4 regions of the Streptomyces tuirus genome follow, and region 1 is predicted to be linked to each of the others. Evidence: riboswitches for the same ligand, from Rfam matches in the RefSeq annotation. Region 1 holds a riboswitch; each other region holds the start of a gene.
What was found. A riboswitch is a leader RNA that binds a small molecule or an ion and turns the genes downstream of it on or off. The one in region 1 is predicted to bind cobalamin.
Positions count from the first base shown of each region.

Region 2: another riboswitch for cobalamin. It lies ahead of IGS69_RS23510 (ribonucleoside-diphosphate reductase subunit alpha); the one in region 1 lies ahead of IGS69_RS07060 (cobalamin biosynthesis protein).
Region 3: another riboswitch for cobalamin. It lies ahead of IGS69_RS02555 (energy-coupling factor ABC transporter permease); the one in region 1 lies ahead of IGS69_RS07060 (cobalamin biosynthesis protein).
Region 4: another riboswitch for cobalamin. It lies ahead of metE (5-methyltetrahydropteroyltriglutamate--homocysteine S-methyltransferase); the one in region 1 lies ahead of IGS69_RS07060 (cobalamin biosynthesis protein).

Region 1 covers NZ_AP023439.1:1,507,148-1,510,796, forward strand. Annotated here, with positions in the region: gene IGS69_RS07050 (inorganic phosphate transporter) at 1-1,139, shown strand, start outside; gene IGS69_RS07055 (hypothetical protein) at 1,173-1,394, shown strand; cobalamin riboswitch at 1,512-1,669, shown strand; gene IGS69_RS07060 (cobalamin biosynthesis protein) at 1,770-2,723, shown strand; gene IGS69_RS07065 (cobyric acid synthase) at 2,725-3,649, shown strand, end outside.
Region 2 covers NZ_AP023439.1:5,085,005-5,088,653, forward strand. Annotated here, with positions in the region: gene IGS69_RS23510 (ribonucleoside-diphosphate reductase subunit alpha) at 1-2,114, opposite strand, end outside; cobalamin riboswitch at 2,238-2,364, opposite strand; gene IGS69_RS23515 (NACHT domain-containing protein) at 2,566-3,649, shown strand, end outside.
Region 3 covers NZ_AP023439.1:536,244-539,892, reverse strand. Annotated here, with positions in the region: gene IGS69_RS02570 (energy-coupling factor ABC transporter ATP-binding protein) at 1-78, opposite strand, end outside; gene cbiQ (cobalt ECF transporter T component CbiQ) at 75-824, opposite strand; gene IGS69_RS02560 (energy-coupling factor ABC transporter substrate-binding protein) at 831-1,199, opposite strand; gene IGS69_RS02555 (energy-coupling factor ABC transporter permease) at 1,196-1,897, opposite strand; cobalamin riboswitch at 1,928-2,112, opposite strand; gene IGS69_RS02550 (serine/threonine-protein kinase) at 2,241-3,649, opposite strand, start outside.
Region 4 covers NZ_AP023439.1:153,710-157,358, reverse strand. Annotated here, with positions in the region: gene metE (5-methyltetrahydropteroyltriglutamate--homocysteine S-methyltransferase) at 1-1,301, opposite strand, end outside; cobalamin riboswitch at 1,468-1,690, opposite strand; gene IGS69_RS00750 (S8 family peptidase) at 2,126-3,325, shown strand; gene IGS69_RS00745 (2'-5' RNA ligase family protein) at 3,623-3,649, shown strand, end outside.

The DNA.
Region 1 (3,649 bases):
CCATGAAGCCCAAGGTTGCGGTGGCCATGTCCGCGGTCCTCAACCTGGTCGGCGCCTTCCTGTCCGTGGAAGTCGCCAACACGATCTCAAAGGGCCTCGTCGACGAGGCCGGCATCCGTCCCGAGGTCATCTTCGCCGCCTTGGTCGGCGCGATCCTCTGGAACCTGCTGACCTGGCTGGTCGGTCTGCCGTCCAGCTCCTCCCACGCCCTCATGGGCGGTCTGATCGGCGCCACGATCGCCTCGGCGGGCGTCGGCGCGGTGCACGGCGACGTGCTGGTCACCAAGGTGCTCATCCCGGCGATCGCCGCCCCGCTGGTCGCGGGCATCGCGGCGATGCTCGCCACGCGGCTGACGTACTCCCTCGGCCGCAAGGCCGACGGCAACGCGTCCAAGAAGGGCTACCGGGCCGGCCAGATCGCCTCCGCGGGCCTGGTCTCCCTGGCCCACGGCACCAACGACGCGCAGAAGACGATGGGTGTCATCACCCTCGCCCTGGTGGCCGGCGGCGCCGTCGCGCCCGACTCCGACCCGCCCATGTGGGTCATCCTCTCGGCGGGTCTCGCCATCGCGCTCGGCACGTACCTGGGCGGCTGGCGCATCATCCGCACCATGGGCAAGGGCCTGACCGACCTCCAGCCGCAGCAGGGCTTCGCCGCCCAGACCTCCGCGGCCACCGTCATCCTGGCCTCCTCGCACCTCGGCTTCTCCCTCTCCACGACGCACTCGGTGTCCGGTTCGGTGATGGGCGCGGGCCTCGGCCGCAAGGGCGGTGTGGTCCGCTGGTCCACCGCGACGCGGATGTTCGTCGCGTGGGGCCTGACGCTGCCGGCGGCGGCCCTGGTGGGCGCGCTCGCCGAGTACGTCACCGGCTTCGGCAACTGGGGCACCGCCGCGGTGGCGGTCTTCCTCATCGCCTCCAGCGCGTGGATCTGGAAGCTCTCGCGGCGTGAGGTCGTCGACCACACCAACGTCAACGACACCGACGACACCGAGCCCGCGGGCGTGGTCACCACGGCGATGGCCGCCGTGACACCGCCCCCGGCGGGAGGCACGGCCACGGCGTCGGACGACTCGGTCCCCGCGTTCCCGTCGCAGGCCACCGCCGAGCGCACGCCGACCACGACCACCACGGTCTGACCCCGCCACCGGTTACAAGGAAGAGTCTCGGATATGAAGATCGACTGGGCGGCCCTCGGCTCCGTCTTCGGTGTCAGCCTCGTGGTCACCGTGGCCCTCGTCGGCCTGTTCACCCTCGGCATCACCGGCCTGTCGCGCCGTGAGCGGGCGGTGGCGGAGGGCGGGTCCGCGGGACTCGCGGTCACCGGCGCGTACGCGTGCTTCGCGGCGTGTGCGGCGGCCGTGGGGTACGGGATCTATCTGATCGTGGCCTGAGGGCCTGACGTCACGTCGTGTCCACCGGGCGGCACGGAACTCCGGTTCCGTGCCGCCCGGTCGTCGTGTGTACGGGAGGGGGCAATGTGGGGTTCTCCACACTCTCCCCTCGCAGGTCAACGGCAAGTTGACGGCGGTTCCCGGCCGTGGTGGACTGCCGGGGCCAATACGGCGGCAGGAGAGGAAGCCGGTGAAAGTCCGGCGCGGTCCCGCCACTGTCACCGGGGTAGCAATCCCCGGGAGCCAGGAACTCTCACCGCCGGTCTCGTCGAACCAGGGCGTGGACACCCTGAGTGAGGACACATATCGCCATGCGCGGCTGCCGATCGAGGTTCAACACCCCACCCCTGCCCGCCCTCCTGGCCGGCTGAGCCCATGGGTGCCGGTCGCGTCTTCGCGTACGGCGCCGCCGCCGGCCTGATCGGTGACCTGCTGCTCGGTGATCCTCGCCGGGGGCATCCGGTCGCCGCGTTCGGGCGGGCCGCGAGTGCCGTGGAACGGGTGCTGTGGCGGGACCACCGCGGGTGGGGCGCGCTGCACACCGCCGTCTGTGCCGGAGGGGCCGTCGCCCTCGGGTCCGCCGCCGCGCGTGCCGTGCGGCCGTCCGCCGTCGCCTCCGTCGCGCTGACCGGCGTCGCCACCTGGGCCGTCGTCGGGGGGACTTCACTCGCCCGGGAGGCGCGGACCATAGGGCGTGCCCTGGAGGCCGGGGACGTCGAGGCGGCCCGGGCCCGGCTGCCGCATCTGTGCGGGCGTGACCCGCAGGCCCTCGACGCCGACGGCATGGCCCGGGCCGTGGTCGAGTCGGTCGCCGAGAACACCTCCGACGCCGTGGTGGGGGCGCTGGTGTGGGGGGCCGTCGGCGGGGTGCCGGGGCTGCTCGGGTTCCGGGCCGTCAACACCCTGGACGCCATGGTCGGGCACAAGTCGGCCCGGTACCGCCGGTACGGGTGGGCCTCCGCGCGGCTGGACGACCTCGCGGGGTGGCCGGGAGCGCGGCTGACCGCCGTACTCGCCGTGCTGGCGGGGCCGGATCCGCGGGGGGCCGTGCGGGCGTGGCGGGCCGACGCGGTGCGGCATCCGAGCCCCAACGCCGGGCCCGTGGAGGCCTCGTTCGCGGGGGCGCTCGGGGTGCGGCTGGGCGGGACGCTGTCGTACGGCGGGCGGGTGGAGCACCGGCCCGTGCTGAACACGCGGGGGCGGGCCGTCGGCCGCCATGACGTCGAGCGGGCCGTGCGGCTGTCGAAGCGCGTCACCTGGCTCGCGCTCGGGGTGTGCGCCGGTGCGCGGCTGCTGATGAGCGCGCGGTCATCGAACAGGGGGAAATGACATGAGCGGTGGGCTTCTCGTCGCCGGGACGACCTCCGACGCCGGCAAGAGCGTCGTGACCGCCGGGATCTGCCGGTGGCTGGTGCGCCAAGGCGTCAAGGTCGCGCCCTTCAAGGCGCAGAACATGTCCCTGAACTCCTTCGTGACGACGGAGGGGGCCGAGATCGGGCGGGCGCAGGCCATGCAGGCACAGGCCTGCCGCATCGTGCCGACCGCGCTGATGAACCCGGTGCTGCTCAAGCCCGGTGGAGAGCAGAGCAGTCAGGTCGTGCTGCTGGGCAAGCCGGTCGGGGAGCTGAGCGCGCGCGGCTATCACGGCGGACGGCAGCAGCAGTTGCTCGGGACGGTGCTGGACTGCCTGGAGCAGTTGCGGGGCACGTATGACGCGGTGATCTGTGAGGGGGCCGGTTCTCCCGCCGAGATCAATCTGCGGCGGACGGACATCGTGAACATGGGGATCGCCCGGAACGCCGGGCTGCCCGTGCTCGTCGTCGGCGACATCGACCGGGGCGGGGTGTTCGCCTCGTTCTTCGGGACGGTGGCGCTGCTGTCGCCCGAGGACCAGCGTTGCGTCGCCGGGTTCCTCGTCAACAAGTTCCGCGGGGACGTCTCCCTGCTGGAGCCGGGGCTGGACATGCTGCTCGGGCTCACGGGGCGGAAGACGTACGGGGTGTTGCCGTTCCGGCACGGGCTCGGGATCGACGAGGAGGACGGCCTCAGGGTCTCCCTGCGGGGGGCCGTCCGGGAGTCCGTCGTCGCCCCGCCCGTCGGCGAGGACGTGCTGCGCGTCGCGGTCTGCGCCGTGCCGCTGATGTCCAACTTCACGGATGTGGACGCGCTGGCCGCCGAACCGGGCGTCGTGGTGCGGTTCGTGGATCGGCCGGAGGAGCTGTCCGACGCCGACCTCGTCATCGTGCCCGGCACCC
Region 2 (3,649 bases), 3.6 Mb from region 1:
GTCCTGGCCGCCGCCATGTCGATCAGGCCGCGCTGCGGGATCTCCCACGCCGTGCGGTAGAGGGCGCGCACGTCCTCGGGGATCCAGGCGAAGTCCTGCACCGAGCCGCTGGCCTCACGCAGGGCCTCCCGGCTGCGGGCGTCCCACACGCCGAGCCGCTTGAGCTCGTCCACCAGGTAGGAGTTGACCTGGAGGAACTCACCCGACAGCGTCTCGCGCTTGAACAGGTTGGACACCTGCGGCTCGATGCACTCGTACACGCCCGCGATCGAGGCGATGGTGGCCGTGGGGGCGATGGCGAGGAGCAGCGAGTTGCGCATGCCGGTCGTGGCGATGCGCTCGCGCAGCGCCGCCCAGCGCTCCGGCCAGGTCAGCTCCACGTCGTAGTGGTCGGGGTGCAGTACGCCCCGGGCCGTACGGGTCTTCTTCCAGGCCGGCAGCGGGCCGCTCCGCTCGGCGAGGTCGGCGGAGGCCTCGTACGCGGCGAGCATGATCCGCTCGGCGATGCGGGTGGAGAGGGCCTTGGCCTGAGGCGAGTCGAAGGGCAGGCGCAGCTTGAAGAAGACGTCCTGAAGGCCCATCGCGCCGAGGCCGACCGGACGCCAGCGGGCGTTGGAGCGGCCCGCCTGCTCGGTCGGGTAGAAGTTGATGTCGACGACCCGGTCGAGGAAGGTCACGGCCGTACGGACGGTCTCGTCCAGTCGCTCCCAGTCCAGGCCGCCGGTCGATGTGTCGACAAAGGAACCCAGGTTGACCGAGCCCAGGTTGCAGACCGCCGTCTCCCCGTCGCTGGTGACCTCCAGGATCTCCGTGCAGAGGTTGGAGGAGTGGACGACGTGGCCCGGCTCGGCCGTCTGGTTGGCGGTGCGGTTGGCGGCGTCCTTGAAGGTCATCCAGCCGTTGCCGGTCTGCGCGAGGGTGCGCATCATGCGGCCGTACAGCTCACGGGCGGGCAGGGTCTTCCTCGCCAGGCCCTTCGCCTCGGCCGCCCGGTACGCCGCGTCGAACTCCTCGCCCCACAGGTCGACCAGCTCGGGCACGTCCGAGGGGGAGAACAGCGACCACTGCCCGTCGGCGTTCACGCGCCGCATGAACTCGTCCGGCACCCAGTGCGCCAGGTTCAGGTTGTGCGTGCGGCGGGCGTCCTCGCCGGTGTTGTCGCGCAGCTCCAGGAACTCCTCGATGTCGGAGTGCCAGGTCTCCAGGTAGACCGCGGCCGCGCCCTTGCGCCGGCCGCCCTGGTTCACGGCGGCGACCGAGGCGTCGAGGGTCTTCAGGAACGGGACGATGCCGTTGGAGTGCCCGTTGGTGCCGCGGATCAGCGAACCGCGGGCGCGGATGCGGGAGTAGGCGACTCCGATGCCCCCGGCGTGCTTCGACAGCCGGGCCACCTGGTGGTAGCGGTCGTAGATGGAGTCCAGCTCGTCCTTGGGGGAGTCGAGGAGGTAGCAGGACGACATCTGCGGGTGCCGGGTCCCCGAGTTGAAGAGGGTGGGGGAGGAGGGGAGGTAGTCGAGGCGGCTCATGAGCCCGTACAGGGCCGCGACCTCCTCCAGCGCACGGGTGGTGTCGTCCTCCGCGAGGCCGCTCGCCACCCGCAGCATGAAGTGCTGGGGCGTCTCGACGACCTTGCGGGTGATCGGGTGCCGGAGCAGGTAGCGGCTGTGCAGGGTGCGCAGGCCGAAGTAGCCGAAGCGGTCGTCGGCGCCGGTGTCGATCAGGGCGTCGAGCCGGGCCGCGTGCACCCGGACGAACTCGGCGGTGCGGTCGGCGATGAGGCCCTCTCGGTGGCCGACCGCCACGGACTCGGTGAAAGACGTGACGCCCTGCGAGGCGGCCTCCTCGCGGATGCCGATGGTCAGCAGCCGGGCGGCCAGCCGGGAGTAGGCGGGATCCTCGGAGATCAGACCGGCCGCGGCCTCTGTCGCCAGTTCCCGCAACTCCGCCTCGTCCGCGGCGGCGGACCGGCCGCGCAGCGCGGCGGCGGCGACCCGGCCGGGGTCGGCGTCGGGGAGGTCGGCGGTCAGCTCGGTCAGGGTCCGCAGCAGCGCGGTACCGGGAGCGTCCTGCTCCTCCTCGGCGGCTGAGACCGGTTCGGCTGGCGCGATGGTCACGTGGGGCTCTCCCTCGCTCGGCACGGGGCCTCGTCGAGGGCAGGGGGCAGCACACGAGCGCACGCGGCGTCGCGTCCACCGGCCCATTCCACGAGGCCCGGACGTCAGGGCACACCGGCCGGGTGGCCGGGTGCGCTGTCGGCAGGTCCTCGGACTGACGCCCATGCGCCGATATGGGCATGGGTACACCGTTGCGGGACAGTTCCGGATTCGCACCGGATTCCCCTGCGGCGACAGCGAGCATGAGCATACATCTTGTGCCGGGCCGGGTTGGCACCCCCAGATGTTGTGTCGCGGTGGTGTCGGAGCGTCAGCTGATGGATGAGGAGAGTGATCCCTCGGGGCGTGTCCCACCGGGTTGCGGGGCGTGCCTGGAGTGCTTCCATGGAAGTAGGTGCCGGCGCCCGTCAGATCCTCCGCAGCGGAAGTCCTCTCGGAGGGAGCAAGCGCCATGACGAGGGTCGTCCGTCGCACTGCGGGCAAGGAGCGGCCGCGCAACGCGCCGATGGTGACACTGGATCTGCGCCGGGCAGCGAAGCGGACCAGCCGCGGATTCGTCGGCCACTGGCACGGTCTGACCATTCGTCTCGAGGCCCGCCGGGGCACCACCCGCCCCAAGAAGTGGCGCAGGTGGTTCTCCTACACCAACGTGGTCCGGATGGCGTGGGCGGTCGGAGCCCTCGTGGTCTTCGGCTGGATCGGGGCCGGCGTCCACATGCTGCTGGTCACCGGCAGGGAGACCACGGTCGAGAAGTGGCAGCAGGAGCCGGGGGTAGAGGCGCTGGTCAGGTTCGTCGGCCCGGTCCTCACCGCATCGGTCGCCGCCGCGCTCTTCCTGTTCTGGTGGTACAGCTGGAACAAACGGCGCTACCTCGTCAAGGCGCGCAAGGACCCTCATGGACTCGTGCTCACCTCCGGCCACGACGACACGCAGATCGTGGGCCGCGAGGAACTCGCCCAGGTCATCGCGCAACGGCTGAGGGAACGCACCACCCGTCGGCCCTATCTGCTCGTCGGCGGTGTCGGCACGGGGAAGACCGCCGTCCTCGTGCGGCTCACGGAACTGCTGGCCCATGAGCGTGCCGTTCCCGTGCCGATCCGGCTGCGGGACGCCGACGGCGAGGCCGATCTGAACTTCGAGCGGATGGCCCAGCAGCGGTTCGCCGAGGAAGCGCCCCAGGGCATCCTCGCCCGCACCAAGACCGAGCGTGTCTGGCAGCAACTGCTCGCCGACGACAAGCTGGTCGTCATCGCCGACGGCCTCGAAGAGGCTCTTCTGGACGGCCGTCTCCAGCAGAACCGGGACAACATCATCCGCCGTGCCATCGAACGTGCCTACGAGGAGCGGCTACCGGTGGTCATCGCCTCCCGGCCGCACAGTCCGCTGGACACCACGTCCGCCGCGATCGTGGAGCTGGAACCGCTGAGCGAGGAGGAGGCGCTGGACTTCGTCAAGGCCTCCGCACCGGAGACGGACGAGCGCCGGGTGGACTGGATTGTGGAGACGGCGGAGGTGACCGAGTCGCCCGTCTACC
Region 3 (3,649 bases), 970 kb from region 1:
GAGGCCGCTGAGCACGGCCGGGCCGTCCTCGTAGGCGAAGGACGCGCCCCGCAGGGCGACGAGGGCGGGCTCGCTCATGTCAGCGGCCTTTCCAGGACGAGGGTGAGGACGGCCAGGGCGGCGAGGAGCGCGCAACTGGCCGCCGTGAAGCGGGCGGAGACCCGGGCCTCGGGCACCAGGACGCGCAGGGTGCCGTCGTAGCCGCGCCCGGCGAGTCCGGCCTGGAGCCGGGTCGCCCGGTCGAAGGCGCGGACGAACGCGGTGGCGCCGAGCCCGGCCAGGGAACGCCACTGCGCGGCCCGGCCGGTGTGCCCGAGCCGGGCCGCCTGGGCCTCCCGGATGCGCCGCACGGAGTCCAGCAGCAGGAAGCTCATCCGGTACGTCACGAGCGCGACGTCGACGACCGGCGCGGGAACCCCGGCCCGGACCAGCCGGGGCAGCAGGTCGGACATGGGCGTGGTGAAGGCGAACAGCAGCACGCCCAGGGAGGCCGCCGAGGTGCGCAGCAGCAACTCCCCGGCCCGCAGCGGCCCGTCGTGCGCGAGCGAGACGACACCACCCGGCCCGCCCACCTGGACGAGCAGCGTGACCGCGCCGGTCACGCAGAAGCCCAGCGGCACCCGGTAGGCCCGCCACAGCCGCCGCCCGGGCACCCCGGCCGGCCCCAGCAGCACCACCAGGGCGGTCAGGAGGACCAGGGCGGCGCCCGGCCAGGGCGGCAGCGAGATCGCGAGCACGGTGAGGCCGAGCCCGAGCACGGCCTTGTCCACGGGATGGCGGCGGCGCCAGCGACTGCTGTGCGCCGCCGCGTCGATCGGCAGCACCCGGGCTCAGTCCTGTTCCGCGGTGGACTTCCCGGTGGCCCCGGCGAGCGCGCTGTCGGCCTCCCGCTCCAGCGCCCGCTGCTCGCCCTGCCTGCGGCCCCGGCGCAGGCCGAAGTAGTAGGCGAGGACACCGGCGCCGAGAGCCGCCTGGAAGGAGAACAGCGCCGACTCGATCTCACCGGACGGCGGTTCGTACAGCGGCGAGAACCACGGCTCGTAGTCCGGCTTCAGCTCGGTGATCGCCGTCTCGGCCTCGCCGTCGGCACCCGCGAACGGCTCCTTCTTGTGGTCGCCGAGACCCAGCGCCAAGGGCAGCACCGCGAGCGCCGCGACGACGAACAGCAGGACCAGGTTGATCTTCGTGTTCCTGCTCATCGGGCCACCGCCTCGGTCTCGGTGCGGGTCTGCTTCTTGGCGAGGAGCACACCCAGCCGGGTCAGTTCGCCCTTGCTGGACTGCACGAGCAGCCGCATCACGAGCACGGTCAGCAGACCCTCGCTCACCGCGAGCGGGACCTGGGTGACGGCGAAGATGGAACCGAACTTGCCGAGCGCGCCCAGGAATCCGCTGCCCGGGTCGGGGAACGCGAGCGCCAGCTGCACGCTGGTGACGCAGTAGGTGGACAGGTCGGCGACGAACGCGCCGGAGAACACCGCCACCATCAGCGGCGCGTTGGAGCGCCGCAGCAGCTTGTAGACGGCGTATCCGGCCCAGGGGCCGACGATCGCCATGGAGAAGACGTTGGCGCCGAGCGTGGTCAGGCCGCCGTGCGCGAGCAACAGCGCCTGGAACAGCAGGGTGATGGTGCCCAGCACCGCCATGATGGGCGGCCGGAACAGGATGGCTCCGAGGCCCGTGCCGGTGGGGTGTGAGCAACTGCCGGTGACGGACGGCAGTTTCAGGGCGGACAGGACGAAGGTGAAGGCGCCGGACGCACCGAGGAGCAGGGTGCTCTCGGGGTGCTCGCGGACTTCACGGGTGAGTGACCGGACCCCGTGGACGACGAACGGCGCCGACGCGACGCCCCAGGCGACCGCGTGCGCCGGAGGAAGGAAACCCTCGGCAATGTGCATGGCTCAGCAGACCCTCTCCAGCACCTCGTGGATGGTTGACGCGCCTTGGCCGGTCTCCTGGCTGACGGGTACCACCGCCCGGACTCCGCCTTCCCGGGTCGCAAGGACCCAGTGGCTGCCCGTGAGGGCCGGAGCCGGACTTCCCGATTCACAGTGGCGAGGGCCGCACCGGCATCACACCGGATTTCCCGTTCACCAAGGCCTGGTGACAATAAGGCCGGGGTAAGGGCGATGACAAGCCACCCAAGGGGCGCGCGAGGGGGCGCCCGCTCGCACACCGGCGCATCCCCCGGCTGATCCACGCGCACCGGCCAGGGGTCCTCCGTGCGCTGCCCGGGCCGCGTCAGTCGTCGTCCCCGTCGTCCTCGCCGTCGCCGCCTTCCCTGTCATTCCCGGCCTGGCCCGGGTTCTCCGGCTGCGGCTGCTCCGGCCCGCCGGGGCCCGCGTCCTGCGTCGGAGTCGCGGCGCCGGGCTCCGGCGCCACGGGCGTCGGAGAAGCGGCCGGCGCGGACGGAGTGACATCGGACACGGTGCCGGCGGCCGGCGCGTCGGCCACCCCCGGCCCGGCCGCCGGAGCGGCCCCGGGACCGGCCTCGGAATCGGACGAGGAAGACGACGCGGAGTCGGTGGACGGCGTGGCGGCGGGGCTGCTCGCGGTCGGGGACGCGTCGGGTTCCGTGCTTTCCGCGGTCGTGTCGGGCGAGAACCAGCGCATGCCGATGAGCATCGCGGCGAGGAAGAGCGCCGCGGCTGCGGCCGTCGCGGCCAGTCGCGACCGGTTGCCCGGGCCGCCGCGCCCGCGGGAGCGTCCCGAACGTCCCGCCTGGGCCGCCCGGGCCGCGCTGCGGTGCCCGGCAGTCGCGGGCAGCGCGTACGTGGTCGGGTTGCCGGTCCCGGCCGTGGCGTACGGGCCCGGCCCGGCGGGCATCGCCGCGGACGTGGTCCTGGGCCGCAGTGGCGGCGAGGCTTCCGGCAGCGGCTCGGGCAGGCCCCGCCAGGCGCCGCCGGCGAACCACTCGGCGGCCTGCTGGGCGGTGGGCCGGTCCTCGGGCTGCTTGGCGAGCAGTCCGAGGAGGTAGTTCTCGAACGCGGGCGGCAGCCCGGCGACACCCAGCTCGCGGGGTGGCACGGGGGCGGCGTCGAGGTGCTGGTGGAGAAGGGCTACGGCGGTGTCGGCCTCGAACGGCGGGCGCCCGCTGAGGAGCTGATAGAGCACACAGCCCAGGGAGTACATGTCGGAGGCGGGCCCCGCCTGCTTGCCCAGGGCACGCTCGGGCGCGAGGTACAGGCCGGTGCCGACGATCTGGCCGGTGGCCGTGAGAGCGGCGCCCGGGTCGTCGAGGAACCGCGCGATGCCGAAGTCGCCGATCTTCAGGGTGCCGTTGGCGTCCAGCAGCAGGTTGGCGGGTTTGACGTCCCGGTGCACGATGCCCTGCCCGTGCGCGGCGGCCAGCCCGGCGGACGCCTGTGCGGCCAGATCGGCCACCTGCTCGGCGGGGAGCGCGCCCGAGCCCGTCAGCACCCCGGCGAGGCTGTCGCCCTCGACCAGCTCCATCACCAGGTACAGCCGGTTGTCGTACTCGCCGAAGTCCAGGACGCCGACCACGTTGGGGTGGTTGAGACGCCCGGCGGTCTGAGCCTCCAGACGGAACCGGGAGGTCGCCGTGGCATCGGTGTCCTGGGGGAGCAGCAGCTTGAGGGCCACCGCTCTGGCGAGCGTCTCGTCGTACGCGCGCCAGACCTCTCCCATTC
Region 4 (3,649 bases), 1.4 Mb from region 1:
CGCTGGGCGGCGGCCCGTTCGGCGTAGGACTGTGAGCGGCGGGCGTCCGCGGCGGTGACGGCGGCGGTGCGAGCCCGGACTTCGGGGTCGTGGGTGATCGGCGAACCCGCGCGGGAAGCCAGGTCGGCGCGGTTGGCGGCGAGTTGGCCGGTGATCGTGTCGGTGCCCTGGGCCAGGCCCTTGGCGAGGGTGACGATCTCGCCCGTCTTCTGCTTCGCGAAGGAGAGCCAGCGCAGGATCTGCGGATCGATGTCCCGCTCCCGGGCGGAATCCAGCGGCACATGGAGCAGGGAGCAGGAGGCGGCCACGTCGACCCGGTCGGCCAGCCCGAGCAGGGTGCCGAGGGTGGACAGTGACTTCTCCAGGTCGTCGACCCAGATGTTGCGGCCGTTGACGACCCCGGCGATCAGCCGCTTGCCGGGCAGCCCGCCGACGGCCGCCAGGGCGTCGAGGTTGGCGGAGGCGGACTCGGTGAAGTCCAGCGCGAGCCCGTCGACGGGAGCCTTGGCCAGCATCGGAAGTGCGTCGCCGAGCCGGTCGAAGTACGACGCGACCAGCAGCTTCGGCCGGTCGGCCAGGGCGCCGAGGCCGCGGTAGACGCGCGCTGCGGCGTTCAGTTCGGCGGGAGTGCGGTCCTGGACGAGCGCGGGCTCGTCGAGTTGCACCCACGCGGCGCCTGCCGCGCGCAGGTCGGCGAGGACTTCGGCGTACACCGGGAGCAGCCGGTCGAGGAGGGTGAGCGGCTCGAAGTCCGCGGGCACGCCCGGGGCGGGCTTGGCGAGCAGGAGGTAGGTGACGGGGCCGACCAGCACGGGACGGGCGGTGAGCCCGAGGGCGAGGGCCTCCCGCAGCTCGGTGACGGGCTTGGCGGAGTTCGCGGTGAAGACGGTGTCCGGACCCAACTCCGGTACAAGGTAGTGGTAGTTGGTGTCGAACCACTTGGTCATCTCCAGCGGCGCCGCGTCCTGGGTGCCGCGGGCCATGGCGAAGTACCCGTCCAGGGCGTCCGCCTCGACGGCGGCACGGTGGCGGCCGGGGACGGCGCCGACCATGACGGTGGTGTCGAGGACGTGGTCGTAGTACGAGAAGTCACCGGTGGGCACTTCGTCGATGCCGGCCGCGGCCAGCTCCCGCCAGTTGGTGCGGCGCAGTCCAGCGGCGACGGCCTCCAGGGTGTCCGCGGTGACGCGGCCCTTCCAGTAGCCCTCGATGGCCTTCTTCAACTCCCGCTCCGGGCCCTGGCGGGGGTAGCCGTACACGGTGGCCCGCGCTGTCGCGGCCGCGGCCTTGGTGGTGGTCACGGAGATCTCCTTCGCGAGATGAATCCCTGAGATCCCGGAGACCGGACGAGAGCGCGAAGGAGTGACGGACCGGACGGAGTCGGCCTCGCGCGACGGAGCGCGGCTGTCCGCCCGGTATGTACGCCGACCCGCCCACGAGGTCACCGGGATATCCGTGCACGAGCCGGTCGTACACGGGCAACGGGCAGGTCTTCGGACTCGCGGGCACATCCTCCGGACGGAGGACTCCTACTGGCCGTCGCTTCCCAGGCCCCATGCGTCGGACCCAGTGCGTATGACGGCGGTCGTTCCCGCTCACCGCTGCGGGGCAGTCCCGGATTCCCACCGGGTTCCCTCTTGCGACGCATCCCGCCTGGCGGACGGGGCGAACCAGCTGCACCGGTCACCCTACGGGCCCGCCGGAGAACAGGACTGCTCGCCTCGCCATCCGGACGGTGAGGTGGGTCACGCGGCCGGGGTAGCTAATCGGTCTGGTTTTTGCCGAGGGGCGCGGTCCGCAGCAATTTTCGGGTTCTACGAAACGCCGGCCCGAAATCGCTTGCTGCGGAACCGGCGTTGTCTACCCAGATTGTCCGGAACCACCGCTCCGCCCGGCGTATGGTCACACATCCTCGACACAACGTCCGTATGAGCGTCAGGCATGTGAGGAATGAACGCGCTGGGGAGGATGGCCGATTCGTGCGCTGCTGACCTGCTGAGACGGCGCGGGTCGACGTGAAGCCCTTGATCTGAGCACATCAATGAGTCAGGTTCTAGGCGGGCCGAACGCAGTTCCGGTCCGAACCCCCCACACCCCCCACGAAAGTGACGAGGAGAACCCTCACATGTCAGCTCGCGCATTCACACGCAGAATGCAGATCCTCACCGCCACGGCTGTCGCCGCAACCCTGACGACTTTCGGGACGGCACACGCGCAGATCCTTCCCGAATCCGCTCCCGCCGAGGGCACCGTGTACGGACTCGGCGCCAAGGGAGCCGTACCGGGCAGCTTCATCGTCACGCTGGACGACAAGGTGAACAAGACCGCCCTCGCCAAGGAGTACGGCGGCAAGCTCAAGCGCGCCTACACCGCCGCCCTCGACGGCTTCTCCGCCGGTGGCCTCTCGTCGGCCGAGGCCAAGCGGCTCGCCGCCGACCCGGCGGTCGCCAAGGTGGTGCAGGTCAAGAAGTTCAGCATCAACGCCACCCAGGACAACCCGCCCTCCTGGGGCCTCGACCGCCTGGACCAGGCGGACACCGCCGGCGACAGCAAGTACACCTACCCCGACGGCGCGGGCGAGGGCGTGACCGCGTACGTCATCGACACCGGCGTACGGACCACGCACAAGGACTTCGGGGGACGGGCCGCCTCCGGCTTCGACGCCGTGGACAACGACAACGACGCCACGGACGGCAACGGCCACGGCACCCATGTCGCCGGCACGATCGCGGGCACAGCCCACGGCGTTGCCAAGAAGGCGAAGATCGTCGCCGTCCGGGTGCTCGACGACAACGGCTCCGGAACCACCGAGCAGGTCGTCGCCGGCATCGACTGGGTCACCAAGAACCATCAGGGCCCGTCCGTGGCGAACATGAGCCTGGGCGGCGGCGCCGACGAGGCCCTGGACGAAGCCGTGCGCAAGGCCATCGCGGCCGGCGTCACCTTCGCCGTGGCAGCGGGCAACGAATCCTCCGACGCCGGGCAGGGCTCCCCGGCCCGCGTGAAGGAAGCCGTCACCGTCGCGTCCTCGACCAAGGACGACAAGCAGTCGGACTTCTCCAACTTCGGCGCGGTCGTGGACGTGTACGCCCCCGGCTCCGACATCACCTCCGCGTGGAACGACAGCGACGAAGGCACCAAGACCATATCGGGCACCTCCATGGCCACCCCGCACGTCGTGGGCGCCGCGGCCGTCTACCTGGCGGGCCACAAGGACGCCACGCCGGAACAGGTCGCCAAGGCCCTCACCGACGGCGCCACACCCGACAAGATCTCCAACCCCGCACAGGGCACCGCGAACAAACTGCTGAAGATCGTCGAGTAGTCATCCCCGACCCGCGCTCGCCGTGCCGTCCTGACGAGGCACGGCGAGCGCCGGCGGCGTGGTGTGCTGCGCGGCGAACGGGCGTGTCAGGAAGAGCCGGTGCGGGGTGGCGTGCGCCATGGCCGGAAGCCTTCCGTCAGGGGCGGGCATGCGTACAGGCGCGCTGGAGATGCCGCCCGTCGCGGCGGAACCGGATGCGGTCGCCGCCCCGCGTCGCCCGTTCGGGTGCGGCACCTGACCCACCGGATGGCCCCGGTCGGCCGGGACCGTGCCGGTGATCGCCGGTAGGCTGCCGCGGTGCGCACGGTCGAGCTCTTGCTGGAC